3 regions of the Luteibacter sp. HA06 genome follow, and region 1 is predicted to be linked to each of the others. Evidence: riboswitches for the same ligand, from Rfam matches in the RefSeq annotation. Region 1 holds a riboswitch; each other region holds the start of a gene.
The links. Region 1 has a riboswitch for cobalamin ahead of metE (5-methyltetrahydropteroyltriglutamate--homocysteine S-methyltransferase). Riboswitches for the same ligand answer to the same signal wherever they lie in the genome.
Positions count from the first base shown of each region.

Region 1 (5,119 bases):
GCATCGCGGTGCTGCCATGGAGCCCGCTTGCCCGCGGCCGCCTCACCCGCGACTGGGACGAAAGCAGCACGCGGCAGGAGAGTGATGTCTTCGGGCGCACGCTGTACAACGCGACCGAAGATTCGGACCGGGCGATTGTCGAGGCCGTGAAGAAGGTGGCTGAAGAGCGCGGCGTTCCGCGCGCCCAGGTCGCGTTGTCGTGGGTGGCGCACCGTTCCGGCGTGACTGCCCCCATCGTTGGCGCTTCCAAACCCCATCACCTCGACGACGCCGTCGCGGCCATCGATCTGGTGCTTTCGCCCGAAGAGACCGCGACGCTGGAAAACGCCTACGCGCCACATCCCATAGCGGGCTTCGACTAAGGTCCGCCCGCTGTTGCAGGAGCCGATTCTGAGACTTGACATATGTGCGTATGCACGAGCATGCTCCGCCCATGGCCAGCCGCAACGACTTCTGCAACTGCTTCGCCGCCCGTCAGGCGGCTCGGGCACTGACGCGATCGTACGAACGCCATCTGGCGCCCAGCGGTCTGACGAGCTCACAGTTCTCGATCCTCGTCGTACTCGAAGATCTGCCGGGTATCGGCATGCGTGAACTTGCCGAGGAGATGGTCATGGACCGGACGAGTCTGGTTCGCGCACTGAAGCCCTTGCAGCGCGACGGTTTCGTCGCCGTGGCGGCATCGGCGGACGACCCGCGCCAGAACGTCTACATGCTCACTCCCGCCGGCGTGGCCAAGTCAGCGCACGCCGGAGAACTGTGGGCCAAGGCCCAGGCCGAGTTCGTCTCGAAGTTTGGAGGCGAATCTGCCGCCGAGGCGGCGCGCGACGCCTTTCATCGCATGGGACAGATGGGCTGACCTTTTTTTACGCTCTATTGTGCATACACACATAAATCAGGAATCGACGTCATGAGCAACAACACCCTCGGCACCGCACTCGTTACGGGTGCCTCCTCCGGCATCGGCGCCGTCTACGCAGACCGCCTTGCACACCGCGGCTACGACCTCGTCCTTGTCGCACGTAGCAAGGACAAGCTCGACGCGCTCGCGAAACACATCACGACCGAAACCGGCCGGAGCGTTCGCATCGTCGCCGCCGACCTGACGCTCGACGCGGACCTGCGCGTCGTCGAGAAAGTCATTGCGGATACGTCGGAACTCACGCTCCTGGTGAACAACGCCGGCGTCGGCGCGACAGCGCCGCTGCTTCAGGCGGATATCGCGAAGATGACCGATCTCATCGCCCTCAACGTGACCGCACCGACGCGCCTCGCCTACCAGGCCGTGCCGGGCTTCGTCGCTCGCGGCAAGGGAACCGTCATCAACATCGCCTCCATCGTCGCGATTGCTCCGGAGTTGCTCAATGGCGTCTACGGCGGCAGCAAGGCTTTCATGCTGGCCCTCAGCCAGTCGATGCACCACGAACTTGCCGACAAGGGCATCAAGGTTCAGGCCGTACTTCCCGGCGCCACCGCTACTGACTTCTGGCCTGTCGCAGGCTCGGCCGTGGAAAACCTGCCGACGGACTGGGTAATGAGTGCCGAGGACATGGTCGACGCTTCGCTGGCCGGCTTCGATGCGGGCGAGCTGGTGACGATTCCTTCCGTGGAGACAGCGGCCCTCGTCGATGGGCTGGAAGCGGCACGTCGTGCGTTGTTCCCGGAGTTGTCGAAGTCGGTACCGGCGTCGCGGTATGGCGTCAAGGCGGCGGTGACTGCGTAAACCTCTGCCATGTAAGAGCCGATTCATCGGCTCTTACATGGTGCGGCGGCGGGCGATGGCTTGTTCGATGATGTCTGCGGCGACGCGCGCACCGTTTTCCGCCCGAATCACCGCCGCTGCGCGCTGGGCTCTCGACGCGACGGCTTCATCCATCAACAGCGCACGTAGTTTCTCGGCGGCAACGCCGGCGCGATAACGCGATGCCGGCAACACATCGCCCACACCGAGCCGGACCACGCGCGCCGCGTTGTCCGGCTGATCGAAACCGTGGGGCACCACGAGTTCGGGGCAGCCGGCGCGCAAGGCCTCCTGCGTCGTTCCGATGCCACCGTGGTGCACGACAGCCGCGGCGCGCCCGAACAAAGCGCCGTGCGGCGCATATTCCGCAGCGAAGGTCCCGTCCGGAAGCACGGCAGGCAGCCGTGCACGCATCTCGGGCGAGCCGGTGAGCAGTACGGCCCGTCGACCTAGCGCTGCCGCAACCGACATGCTTTCGCGAAGAAAGCTCTCGCCGGCATGTACCGCCGCCGAGCCCAGCGAGAACACCAACGGCGCTTCCCCGGCGTCGAGGAAGCCATGCAATGCCGACGGCAGCATGTCGCCCGACGGCGTGTAGCGGCAGTATCCGGTGACCACGCTGTGCGCAGGCGCATCTTGCGGCGGCCGCCCCAACAGAGGCGAGTACATGGCCAACACCCCGTCGCGCGCGTGCTGGCCCCGGTGGAAAGGATCGCCCCAGACCGACACCGGCGCCAGTCCGAGCGACTGCCGGAAGCGGCGCACGGCTTTCGTCCAGGGTGAGGTGACCGTCTCGCTGATACGCCGTACCCAGGCACCACGGCGGGGCGACGAACGAAAGAACGCGTCCAGCCGGTCGATGCCCGTGGCCGGGGGATCGAACGCCGACAGGAACACCGCAGGCGACAGCGCCGCCGACAGCCACGTGATCCGTCGCGTCTCGCCAAGAATCTGCCCGGCGAAGGCGAGTGTGGAGGTCACGATCGCATCGGCATCGGCGCAAACAGGGGCCAGCGCCGCATAGCTGTCGGCGACATCGGCCGCGGCAAGGTCACGCACGACGAAGCGCGGTCCGCGCCAGGGATGAAACGCGCGGGCGGCGAAAGCGGCTTTGTCTTCGGGCTCGGCGATGCCACTGGCCAGCACAAAGTCCAGACCGGCCTCCGCCACGGCGTCGCGATGGATACCGTGGGCACCGATCGTGATGCGATACCCGCGTTCGCGCAGTTCCCGCCCCACGGCGAGAAAAGGAAACAGGTCACCCTGCGATCCGACGGTCGCCATCACGATGTGCCTTTCGCTCATGGCGCGCTCCCTGGGGTGGAGGCACATCCTCGCTGGGCGGATGTGGAGACGACGCATCGCCGTCGATTGACTTTGGGCGTCCATACGGCTAATTTTCCGCCGGTCAGCGGTCTTTATCTCTTTATGCGAATAGAAAGATAAAGCTAAGAGGGAAGCCGGTGAGAATCCGGCGCTGCCCCGCAGCGGTATATGGAGACGAGTCCGTCACAGGCACTGGATCGATGGCGATCCGGGAAGCGACGAGCAAGGCGGCACCAATCCGGTGCCACATCCACGAGCCCGAAGACCTGCCGCCGACCGGAACGCACGCGCCGTCATGGGCGCGAATGCTCCGTCCGACCTGGATGACCGCCTGGCGAGGGCTGTTCCTCGCAAGGGGTGCTCATCCGGTTCGCCCGCGGGGGCGAAGGTCGACGGCTAGCCACATGACGTGCTCCTGCCTGCCGCGCCCGGTCGCGGTGGCGCGCGTGCGTTCGTGTCCAGCCGCCCTTCCCTCCTCTTTGCCACGAAGAGGAATCATCCATGCCACACGTAACCTACCCGGGCTTCCCCCGCATTGGCCGGCGCCGCGAACTCAAGCGCGCCCTCGAAAGCCACTGGAAGGGAGAGACCCGTGCCGACGAGCTGCTCGCCGTCGCGCGTGAACTGCGCCACCGCCACTGGAAACTCGCCCGCGACGCGGGCGCCGACAGCGTCCCCGTCAACGACTTCTCGTTGTACGACCATGTACTCGACGCGGCCGTCCTGGTCGACGCCATCCCGACGCGCTACCGCGCGCTCGCCGATCGCGATGCTCTCACCGGCTACTTCGCCATGGCACGTGGCCATCAGGACGGCGACGTCGACCTGCACGCGATGGAAATGACCAAGTGGTTCGATACGAACTACCACTACATCGTGCCGGAACTCGAAGCCGGGCAGTCCTTCGCCGCGCGGCCTGAAAAGGTCGTCGCCGAATATCGCGAAGCGGTCGCGGCCGGCCATGCCGCGCGCCCCGTGCTGCTGGGACCGGTGAGCTTCCTGCGCCTGGCCAAGACCATCGACGGCAGCGACCCGCTTGCCCTGCTCGATCGGCTGCTTCCGGCGTGGCTTGGCGTCGTCGACGCCCTGGCGGATGCGGGCGCCGATTGGCTGCAAGTCGACGAGCCCACCCTCGTGCTCGACCTGGATGCCGACTGGCGCGAGGCCTTCCGCCGCGCGTACGCTGCCGTCGCCACGCACGGCCGGGTCCGCGTGCTGCTGGCCACCTACTTCGGTGAGCTCGGCGCCAACCTCGAACTGGCCACATCGCTTCCTGTCGCCGGCCTTCATGTCGATCTCGCCCGTGCCCCCGGCCAGTTGGATGCCGTTCTCGACGCCCTGCCGGCCGACCGGGTGCTGTCGGCCGGCGTGCTCGACGGTCGCAACATCTGGCTGAGCGATCCGGCGACCATCCTCCCGCGCGTGGACCGGCTTCTTGCCCGCCTCGGCCACGACCGCCTGTGGCTCTCCACCTCGTGCTCCCTGCTGCACGTACCGATCGACGTGTCCGAAGAGAAACACCTGCCTGCCCATCTGGCGGAGTGGCTGTCGTTCGCCCGGCAGAAGATCGCCGAGCTGCGCCGCTACGCCGACGCCGTCGCCGGCAGTGAGGCTGCACGAAAGACACTGACCCGCCAGCACGACATCGTCGCCAGCCGCCAGAGCTCGGGCGACGTGGTACGTGCGGACGTGCGTGCCCGCGTTCGCCAGCTCACCCCGCAGTTCGGCCAGCGTCGCTCCGGCTTCGCCTTCCGCGCCGCCGTGCAACGTGAGCGTTTCGACCTGCCCGACCTGCCGACGACGACCATCGGTTCGTTCCCGCAGACCAACGACCTGCGTATTGCCCGCGCCGCGCATCGCTCGGGCAAGCTTGACGACGACGCCTACGCGGGCATTCTCCGCGATGAGGTGCGTCGCGTCGTGCGCTTCCAGGAGGAGGCCGGCATCGATGTGCTGGTGCACGGCGAGCCCGAGCGCAACGACATGGTCGAGTACTTCGGCGAGCAACTGGATGGCTATGCGTTCACCTCGCTCGGCTGGGTGCAGAGCTAC
Region 1 is NZ_JBSSDZ010000001.1:872,201-877,319, reverse strand. It holds gene ACVWWJ_RS03830 (aldo/keto reductase) at 1-362, shown strand, start outside; gene ACVWWJ_RS03825 (MarR family winged helix-turn-helix transcriptional regulator) at 434-859, shown strand; gene ACVWWJ_RS03820 (SDR family NAD(P)-dependent oxidoreductase) at 911-1,723, shown strand; gene ACVWWJ_RS03815 (glycosyltransferase) at 1,757-3,046, opposite strand; cobalamin riboswitch at 3,137-3,355, shown strand; gene metE (5-methyltetrahydropteroyltriglutamate--homocysteine S-methyltransferase) at 3,569-5,119, shown strand, end outside.

Region 2 (5,119 bases), 520 kb from region 1:
CGATTCCCTTCGGCTTTTTCGTCGCCGCGCTGATCTTCGACGTCATCTACGCGAAGACCGGCGAAATGCTCTGGATGAAAGGCGCCGCATGGCTCATCGCCATAGGCCTGGTTTTCGCCATCATCCCGCGCCTGGTCAACCTGGTGCAGGTGTGGATCACCTCCCGGCGAAGCACGGTCGCCGCCGAGCGCCTCGATTTCTGGCTGAACCTGCTCGCCATCATCGTCGCCGTCGTCAATGCCTTCGTGCACAGCCGCGACGCGTATTCGGTGATCCCCGCCGGTGCATGGCTGTCGGCCCTTACGGTCCTGTTGCTGGCCGTCGCCCATATCGTCATTGCCGTGCGACCGACTGCTTCGGGGAACCTCATCCATGAATAAGACCCTCTACCGCAGTGTGCTCGCCATGGCCTGCGTGGCTGTCCTGGGCGGGTGCGACGAGAAAGCTTCGTACCAGCCGGACCAGCAGTCGGGCAGCAATCCGACCCTGCCCAATCCGCAGCGCTTCCTCGTGCCGCCGATGCAGGTGCCCGACAAGGCCGGCTGGAAAGCGGGCCAGACGCCGACCGTGGCGCCGGGTTTGAAGATCGACGCGATGGCCACCGGCCTGATGCACCCCCGCCAGCTCTACGTCCTTCCCAACGACGACGTGCTGGTCGTGGAATCCAATGGTCCGGGCACCGAGCCGGTCACAACGCCCAAGCAGCTCCTCGCCGGCATGGTGAAGAACCAGTCGGGCAAGGGTGGCAAGGGCGGCAATCGGATCACCCTGCTGCGCAAGAACGCCAGCGGCGGCTGGGACAAGCACATCTTCATCGAGAACCTGAATTCCCCGTTCGGCGTGCAGCTGATCGGCGATTCGCTGTACGTGGCCAACACCGACGGTATCGTGAAATTCCCCTATGCGGCGGGCGAGACCGAGATCAAGGCACCTGGGGTCGGTTTCACCGATCTGCCCAACACCATCAACCACCACTGGACCAAGTCGCTGCTGGCCAGTCCGGATGGCACCAAGCTCTACGTGGGCGTCGGCTCCAACAGCAACATCACCGAGAACGGCCTGGCCGTGGAATATCGCCGCGCGGACATCCTCGAGGTGGACGTCGCGACGGGCGCCAGCCGCATCTATGCGTCCGGGCTGCGCAATCCGACCGGCCTGCAATGGGAGCCCACCACCGGCAAGCTCTGGGCGATCGTGAACGAGCGTGATGAGATCGGTGCCGACCTCGTGCCTGATTACATGACCTCGGTACACGAGGGTGCGTTCTACGGCTGGCCCTATAGCTACTACGGCCAGAACGTGGACAGCCGGGTCAAGCCACAGCGCCCCGACATGGTCGCCAAGGCGATCAAGCCGGACTACGCCATCGGCTCGCACGTCGCTCCGCTCGGGCTCTTGATGTCCGCCACCAACGGCCTGCCGGCGCAGTTCCAGGGGGGCGCCTTCATCGGCGAACACGGCAGCTGGGATCGCTCGCCGCTGAGCGGCTACGAAGTGGTCTTCGTGGCGTTCAAGGATGGCACGCCCGTGGGCAAGCCGGTCTCCGTTGTCAGCGGCTTCTTCTCGAAGGACGAGAAGCAGCTGTTCGGTGCCCCGGTCGGGCTGGTGCAGGACAAGGAAGGCGCGATCCTGGTCGCCGATGACGTCGGCGACACGGTATGGCGCGTGACGGCGGCCACCAAGTAAGAAGCAGCCGCCGCTGGTGTGGGAGGAGGCTAAGTGTGGGAGGCTCTGTGTGGGAGCCGCTTCAGCGGCGATAGCCAGGCTTCCTCACCCCCCCCATCGCCGGCATAGCCGGCTCCCACACAAAGAAAATGGCCCGGGCGATCACTCGGCCCGGGCCCCCTCTTGCGCACGCCAGCCTTCCGGCGGGTGCGCTACAAACGTCCGCCTTAGCGGATGTTCTTTTTCTTTTCGTCCTTCGCGGCCTTCTTTTCTTTCATGGTCTTGGCCGGTTTTTTCTTGTCGCTCTTCTTTGAATCCAGACCCTTGCTCATACAGCCTCCTCAGTCAGGGTAAACGCGCGTGTCCTGCGCCCGATGCAAGACTACGCCAAACGGCCACCGTTGAGAGCTACCCATCGCCAGGTTCTACCGCACTGCAGCTTGAGCGGTTCGGCCGCCACGCTACACTCGGGAGATCACAGGTGTCCTGCCGCCACGTAAGCGGTGCGCAGGGTGAAACGGGAAGCCGGTGCGGATCACGAGATCCTATTCCGGCGCTGCCCCCGCAACGGTAAGCGAGAACACCCGACGATAAGACCACTGCGCGAAGCGCGGGAAGGTGTCGGGGTGGTGCGGTACGCATCGCTCGCAAGCCCGGAGACCGGCCTGTGCAGGTGCCTTCGGGTGCCTCCTCGGGTGTTGCGGCGGGCAACCGGACGGGCTGATACGGCGCGGCCACCCGCTGCTCCGCGTCCTCTTGTCTGCTCCGCAGCACCCATTTCGCGGGTGAGCGTACGGAGCAGGACCATGAACAAGCTGGACTCAGTTGCGGCCGATGTCGCGACCGTTAAATTACTGATCGACGGTGTCTTCGTCGAATCCAAAACCACCGAATGGCGCGACGTCGTCAACCCCGCGACGCAGGCCGTGCTTGCGCGCGTGCCGTTCGCGACGCCTGACGAAGTGAACGCTGCGGTGGCCGCCGCGGCACAAGCCTTCAAGAGCTGGCGCAAGACACCCATCGGCGTACGCGCGCGCATCTTCCTGAAATACCAGCAGCTGATCCGCGAGAACATGGGCGAACTCGCCGCCCTGCTCAGCGCGGAACAGGGCAAGACCCTCCCCGATGCCGAAGGCGACGTGTTCCGCGGCCTGGAAGTGGTCGAGCACGCGGCGGCGATCGGCAACCTGCAGCTGGGTGAGTTGGCCAATAACGTGGCCGGCGGCGTGGACACCTTTACCCTGCTGCAGCCGATCGGCGTCTGCGCGGGGATCACGCCGTTCAACTTCCCGGCGATGATCCCGCTGTGGATGTTCCCGATGGCCATCGCCACGGGTAACACCTTCGTACTCAAGCCTTCGGAGCAGGACCCGATGGTGACGATGCGCCTGGTGGAGCTGGCTCTCGAGGCCGGCGTTCCCAAGGGCGTGCTCAACGTGGTGCACGGTGGCGAAGCCGTGGTCAATGCGATCTGCGACCACGCCGATATCAAGGCGGTGTCCTTTGTCGGTTCTACGCGGGTCGGCACGCACGTCTATCACCGCGCTTCGCAGGCGGGTAAGCGCGTGCAGTGCATGATGGGCGCGAAGAACCACGCCGTCGTGCTGCCCGATGCGAACAAGGAGCAGACACTCAACGCACTTGCCGGTGCCGCCTTCGGTGCGGCAGGCCAGCGCTGCATGGCCGCCTCCACCGCCGTGCTGGTAGGTGAGGCGCAGTCCTGGATCCCGGAACTCGTGGCCAAGGCAAAGACGCTCAAGGTCGGCGCAGGCAACGCGGCGGGCACCGACGTCGGCCCGCTGATTTCCTGCGCGGCGCGCGAGCGCGTCGAGGCCTTCATCGCTTCCGGCGTGGAGCAGGGTGCCACGCTCGAGCTCGACGGACGAAAGCCATCCGTGCCGGGTTTCGAGGAAGGCAACTTCGTCGGCCCGACGATCTTCTCGGGCGTGCGTCCGGGCATGCGTATCTATGACGAGGAAATCTTCGGCCCGGTGCTCGTCATCCTTGCGGCAGCCTCGCTCGACGACGCGATCGACCTGGTCAACGCCAATCCGAATGGCAACGGCACGGCCGTGTTTACCCAGTCGGGTGCGGCAGCGCGTCGTTTTCAGGAAGACATCGATGTCGGCCAGGTAGGTATCAACGTGCCGATTCCGGTGCCCGTGCCGCTGTTCTCGTTCACCGGCTCGCGCGCCTCGAAGCTGGGCGACCTTGGCCCCTATGGCAAGCAGGTCGTCATGTTCTATACCCAGACCAAGACGGTGACCCAGCGCTGGTTCGATGACGACACACTGCATGTCGGCGTCAACACCACCATCAGCCTGAAGTGATGGCCGCGCTCATGGACATGCCGCGGGTTCCACCACCCCAGACTGACCTGAATGACGAGCAGCTCGCCTATCGCGATGCCGCGCACGCGTTCGCCATGGCCGAGCTGGCTCCGCATGCCGCACGCTGGGACGCCGAGAGCGAGTTTCCGCGCGAGGCGATCGGCAAGGCCGGAGAGCTCGGCTTTTGCGGGCTCTACGTCGACGAGCAGGCTGGCGGCACCGGCCTCACCCGCCTCGATGCCACCGTCGTCTTCGAGGAGCTGGCGGCTCTCGATCCGTCGACGGCGGCCTTCATCAGCATCCACAACATGGCCACCTGGATGCTCACCGCGCACGCGACACCGGCCGTACGCGACACCTGGGGTCCCCTGCTCGCCAGCGGGGAAAAGCTGGCCTCCTACTGCCTCACCGAGCCGGGTGCTGGCTCGGACGCCGGATCGCTGAAGACGCGCGCCGAGCGCGACGGCGACTCGTACGTGATCAGCGGAAGCAAGGCTTTCATCTCGGGCGCAGGCGCTACCGACATGCTGGTGGTGATGGCACGCACGAGTGAGGGAGGCGCGCGTGGCATCAGTGCCTTCGCTGTTCCGGCGTACTCGCAAGGCATCGGCTACGGACGCAACGAGGAGAAGCTGGGCTGGCACAGCCAGCCCACGCGCAGCGTGAGTTTCGACGGCGTGCGCATTCCAGCGGACCATCGCCTGGGTGCCGAGGGCGAAGGGTTCAAGATCGCGATGAAGGGACTCGACGGCGGCCGCCTGAACATCGCCGCGTGTTCGCTGGGCGCGGCACAGGGCGCGCTGGATGCCGCCCGCCGTTACATGGGCGAGCGCAGGCAGTTCGGCAAGAAGCTCGGTGAGTTCCAGGCCCTGCAGTTCAAGCTGGCCGACATGGCTACCCAGCTGGTGGCCGCGCGGCAGATGGTGCACACGGCAGCTCGCAAGCTGGACGCCGGCAGCAGCGATGCCACTGTCTGGTGTGCCATGGCCAAGCGTTTCGCCACGGACGCCGGCTTCGCCATCTGCAACGACGCCCTGCAGATTCACGGTGGCTACGGCTATATCCGCGAATACCCGATCGAACGACTGCTGCGTGACTCGCGCGTGCACCAGATCCTCGAAGGC
Region 2 is NZ_JBSSDZ010000001.1:350,006-355,124, reverse strand. It holds gene ACVWWJ_RS01485 (DUF2231 domain-containing protein) at 1-380, shown strand, start outside; gene ACVWWJ_RS01480 (PQQ-dependent sugar dehydrogenase) at 373-1,686, shown strand; cobalamin riboswitch at 2,128-2,348, shown strand; gene ACVWWJ_RS01475 (CoA-acylating methylmalonate-semialdehyde dehydrogenase) at 2,472-3,995, shown strand; gene ACVWWJ_RS01470 (acyl-CoA dehydrogenase family protein) at 4,007-5,119, shown strand, end outside.
Region 2: another riboswitch for cobalamin. It lies ahead of ACVWWJ_RS01475 (CoA-acylating methylmalonate-semialdehyde dehydrogenase); the one in region 1 lies ahead of metE (5-methyltetrahydropteroyltriglutamate--homocysteine S-methyltransferase).

Region 3 (5,119 bases), 3.8 Mb from region 1:
AGGGCCTTCTGCGGCAGTTCCCACGTGGTGCGGTACACCTCGCGCAGCCGGGCGGGGATGGACGTGATGCCCTGTACCGAGCCTTCGGCAAGCTTGATCTGGTCGCGCACTTCGGCGGTCCACAGGCCGAGCGTCTTCAGCTCGTCGACCAGGTAACGGTTGACGACGAGGAAGTCGCCCGAGAGCGTCTCGCGCTTGAACAGGTTGGATACCTGCGGCTCGATGCACTCGTAGCAACCGGCGATCGAGGCGATGGTGGCGGTCGGCGCGATGGCGATGAGCAGCGAGTTGCGCAGGCCCTTGGCCTTGATCTTCTCGCGTAGCTCGGCCCAGCGGCCGTCCAGATCGTTCGGCGTAGCGGCCGGCCAGTAGTCGAACTGCATTTCGCCGTTGGCGGAGCGGGTTTCTTCGAAGCCCGGCAGCGGGCCGTCGCGCTCGGCGATCTCGTTGGACATGGACAGCGCGTGGAAGTAGATCTCTTCCTGGATGCGCGTCGACAGCTTGCGCGCTTCTTCCGAATCGAACGGCAGGCGAAGCTTGAAGAAGACGTCCTGCAAGCCCATCACGCCGAGACCGACCGGGCGCCACTTCATGTTCGCCGTCTTCGCCGTGGCGATCGGGTAGAAATTGAGATCGATGACGCGGTTGAGCTGGCGCACGGCGGTACGCACCGTGGTGGCGAGCTTGTCGTAGTCGAACTGGCCGTCCACCACGTGGCGGGCAAGGTTCACCGAGCCGAGGTTGCACACCGCAGTCTCGCCTTCCGAGGTCACTTCGAGGATCTCGGTGCACAGGTTCGACAGGTGGATGACGTTCTGCGGCAGGGCAGTCTGGTTGCTGGTCGCGTTGGAACGATCCTTGAAGGTCATCCAGCCGTTGCCGGTCTGGGCCAGCGAACGCAGCATGCGAGCGTAGAGCTCACGCGCCTTGATCGACTTCGAAGCGAGGCCTTCGGCTTCAGCCTTCTCATAGGCGGCGTCGAAGGTCGGGCCCCAGGTGTCGACGAAGTGCGGCACGATCTTCGGGTCGAACAGCGACCAGTCACCGTCGATCTCCACGCGGCGCATGAAGAGGTCGGGCACCCAGTTGGCGAGGTTGAGGTTGTGCGTGCGGCGCGCGTCGTCGCCGGTGTTCTCACGCAGCTCGAGGAATTCCTCGATGTCCGCATGCCAGGATTCCAGGTACACGCAGGCCGCGCCCTTGCGCTTGCCACCCTGGTTCACTGCGGCCACGGAGGCGTCGAGCGTCTTCAGCCAGGGCACGAGGCCGTTTGAATGGCCATTGGTCCCCTTGATCAGCGAACCGCGCGAACGGATGCGCGAGTAAGCGAGGCCGATGCCGCCGGCAAACTTCGACAGCTGGGCCACGTCGCCGTACTTGGCGTAGATGGATTCGAGTGCGTCCTGCGGCGAGTCGAGCAGGAAGCACGACGACAGCTGCTCGTGCGCGGTACCGGCGTTGAACAGGGTCGGCGAGCTGGCCAGGTACTCCAGCGACGAGAGCATGCGGTACAGCTCCAGCGTCTCGGCGACGTCGTTGCCACCGAGCGCGCAGGCGATGCGCATGAAGAAGTACTGCGGCGTCTCGATGACGAAGCGCTTGGTCGGGTGGCGCAGCAGGTAACGGTCGTACACCGTGCGCAGGCCGAAGTACTCGAAGCGACGCGAACCGGTGGTGTCGATCGCATCGTTGAGCTTACGTGCGTTGATCTGCACGAAGTCGCGAAGGCGCTCGTTGAGGATGCCGAGGTCGAAACCGGTGGAGATCGACTGCGAGAACGACTGGATGTCCTGGCCCGACACTTCCTTGTCGACGAAGGCGGCGAGCAGGCGTGCAGCGAGCTGGCCGTATTCCGGCTCTTCGGCAGTCAGCGCGGCCGAGGTGCGGATCGACAGCTGGTCGAGTTCCTGGGTGGTGGCGCCGTCATACAGGCCGCCGATCGTCTTCAGCGCCACGCGCATCGGATCGACCGCGAACAGGCCATCGGCGCTGCGTGTGACCGCGCGCACGATCTTGTTCACGTCGACCACTTCATGGCCGCCGTTGCGCTTGGTCACGCGCATCTGTCCGGGATTGTGCGGCGGCGTCAGCGCGAAGGCCGGCGGCGCGTCGTTCCTGTAACCGGCGGCAGGCGCCTTGTCGGTTGCAGCGGAGGGGGTGGCGGCCGCATCGGCCGTCTCGGTGCGCTCGCGCGCTGCGGAATCCATCGTCGTCATTGTGTTGGCAGCCCCATGGCCTTGGTCAAACCCCGATCCCGAGGGCAAGGCTCGATGCGATGGGGGCGAAACACGGGAAACGTCGGGACGGAGCGCCGTGAAGGGCTCCGATCCGCGACGTGCTTCCCCGCGGAAGCCGTCACCACTATCGAGGCCGCTCGGGCTCCGATTGTTGGCAGGTCTTCGGACTCGTGGACATGGACCTTCCGATCCGCCTACCCGTCGCTTCCCAGCCCCCGAAGGACCAGTGCAATGAACGGGGTCGTTTCCACTTACCGCTGCGGGGCAGTTCCGGATTCACACCGGTATTCCCTATTAAGTCCGACGGGCAGTCGCGCCTCTTCGGACACCAACGGGACACACCATATAGCTGGTGAAGGGGTGCGTCAACACAAGATGTAGGGTGTTTGGCCTAGGTGCTTGATCGGCTTGGGACTCCCTTTTGTCAAGCGCTTTTCGTGACCGGCGGCATGAGGGTTTCGTGAAGATCGTCTACACAAAGGGAACCACAATCACCCGATAAAATCGCGGCCCATTCCCATCCCACGATTGCTCGACTGATGCCCTCATCGTTCGCATTGCAGGACCAGACCCTCCTTTCCCATGCGCTCGATGGCCTGCCGTTCGGCTTCGCCGCCGTGACAGCCTCGGGAGAGCTGCTGTACGCCAACGCCTGGGTCGCGGCGCGCCTGCGCGAGCACGAGCCGTCAGGGTTCATGGGCCTGTGGGATGCGGGGAGCCGCGATCGGCTACTCGCTGCCTTGCCGCTGGCCGCCCCCGGGAACGGGGTGCGGGAGCTGGCCCTTGTCACGGCGGACGGCGATACCGTGCGGGTGTCACTCGAGGCCCGGCCCGGTCTGCCGGCCACCGTGGCTGTCACCATCCGCTCCGCGAACCCGGAGACAGGGAGCACCGGCGCCGCCGAAGACCGACGCCTGGCCCTGATCGAGATCGGCAACCTGCTGCGCGACCTCGAAGATCCGGCCGAAATCGCCTATCGAGTCGCCGAAGTGCTGGGCCGGACGCTCAAGGTGAGCCGGGCCGGGTACGGCACGATCGACCCCGTCGCCGAGACCATCGCGGTGGAGCGTGACTGGAACGCGCCGGGTATCCAGACCCTCGCCGGCGTGCTGCACTTCCGCGATTACGGCAGCTACATCGACGAGCTGAAGCGCGGCGTGACCACCGTGATAACCGATGCCAGGACGGACCCACGGACCGCGTCCACCGCCGACGCGCTGGACGGGATCCGCGCGCTGTCCTTCATCAATATGCCGGTGACCGAGCGCGGCGGCTTCGTGGCCTTGCTATATCTCAACCACGAAGTGCCCCGTGAATGGCCCGAGGAAGAGATCAGCTTCGTCAGTGAAGTGGCCAGCCGCACGCGCGTGGCGGTGGAGCGGCGCCGTGCAGAGCACGAGTTGCGGTTGCTCGCCAAGGACCTCGAGCGCCAGGTGGTCGAGCGTACCTATGAGCGCGACCGGGTCTGGACCCTGTCCAGCGACATCCTGGTCGTCGCCGACACCGAAACGCGCCTGCTCTCGGTCAACCCGGCGTGGACCGCCATCCTCGGCTGGAGCGAGCGCGACACGATCGGCCGCTCCTACCTCGACTTCGTTCATCCGGAGGACGTGCCGCGCACGCAGGATGAAACCGGTCACCTTGCCGAGGGCGAAACGACGCTTCGCTTCGAGAACCGCTATCGCACCGCCGACGGCGGCCTGCGTACGCTTTCGTGGCGCGCGGTGCCGAGCGATGGGCTGATTTTCGCCGTGGCGCGCGACGTCTCGGCCGAGCGCGAGCGTGACGCCGCTCTCGACGTGGCCCAGGAACAGCTGCGCCAGGCGCAGAAGATGGACGCGATCGGCAACCTCACCGGCGGCGTGGCGCACGACTTCAACAACCTGCTCCAGGTGATCAGCGGCAACCTCCAGCTCCTCTCGGCCGACGTCGCCGGGAACGAACGCGCCGAGCGTCGCGTCGCCAACGCCATGGCCGGCGTCACGCGGGGTTCCAAGCTTGCTTCCCAGTTGCTCGCCTTCGGCCGTCGCCAGCCGCTGGCACCCAAGGTGGTGAATATCGGTCGTTTTGTCCGCGACATGGACGAACTGCTGCGCCGCGCCTTGGGCGAGGCGATCGAAGTGGAGACCGTGATCGGCGCCGGCTTGTGGAACACGCTGGTGGATCCTTCGAACGTAGAGAACGCGCTGCTCAACCTCGCGATCAATGCGCGCGATGCGATGAACGGGCAAGGGCGCCTCACGGTGGAAGCCGGCAACGCCTTGCTCGACGACGCCTATGCCAAGGCCCACGGCGACCTTCGCCCGGGGCAGTACGTGATGCTGGCCGTGACTGACACCGGCGCCGGTATCTCGCAGGACATCCTCGGGCAGGTCTTCGAACCGTTCTTCACCACCAAGCCCGAAGGCCGCGGTACCGGACTGGGCCTGTCGATGGTCTACGGCTTCGTGAAGCAGTCCGGTGGCCACGTGAAGATCTACAGCGAGCCCGGTGAGGGCACGACCGTGAAGATCTACCTGCCGCGCTCTACGCAAGGCGAAGATCGTGTGGTCGAACTCGAAGAAGAGAGCGTACGTGGTGGCGACGAGACCGTCCTGGTCGCGGAGGACGACGAGCAGGTGCGCGAGACCGTGGTCGGGCTGCTCGCCGACCTGGGTTACCGCGTACTGAAGGCGCGCGATGCGGAAAGCGCATTGTCGATCATCGAAAGCGGTATCGCGATCGACCTGTTGTTCACCGACGTCGTCATGCCGGGTCCGCTACGTAGTCCTGAACTAGCCCGCAAGGCCGTCGAGCGTCAGCCGGGCATCGCCGTGCTGTTCACCTCCGGCTACACAGAGAACGCCATTGTGCACGGCGGCCGGCTGGACGAGGGCGTGGAA
Region 3 is NZ_JBSSDZ010000001.1:4,692,973-4,698,091, reverse strand. It holds gene ACVWWJ_RS21705 (ribonucleoside-diphosphate reductase subunit alpha) at 1-2,216, opposite strand, end outside; cobalamin riboswitch at 2,374-2,585, opposite strand; gene ACVWWJ_RS21700 (response regulator) at 2,777-5,119, shown strand, end outside.
Region 3: another riboswitch for cobalamin. It lies ahead of ACVWWJ_RS21705 (ribonucleoside-diphosphate reductase subunit alpha); the one in region 1 lies ahead of metE (5-methyltetrahydropteroyltriglutamate--homocysteine S-methyltransferase).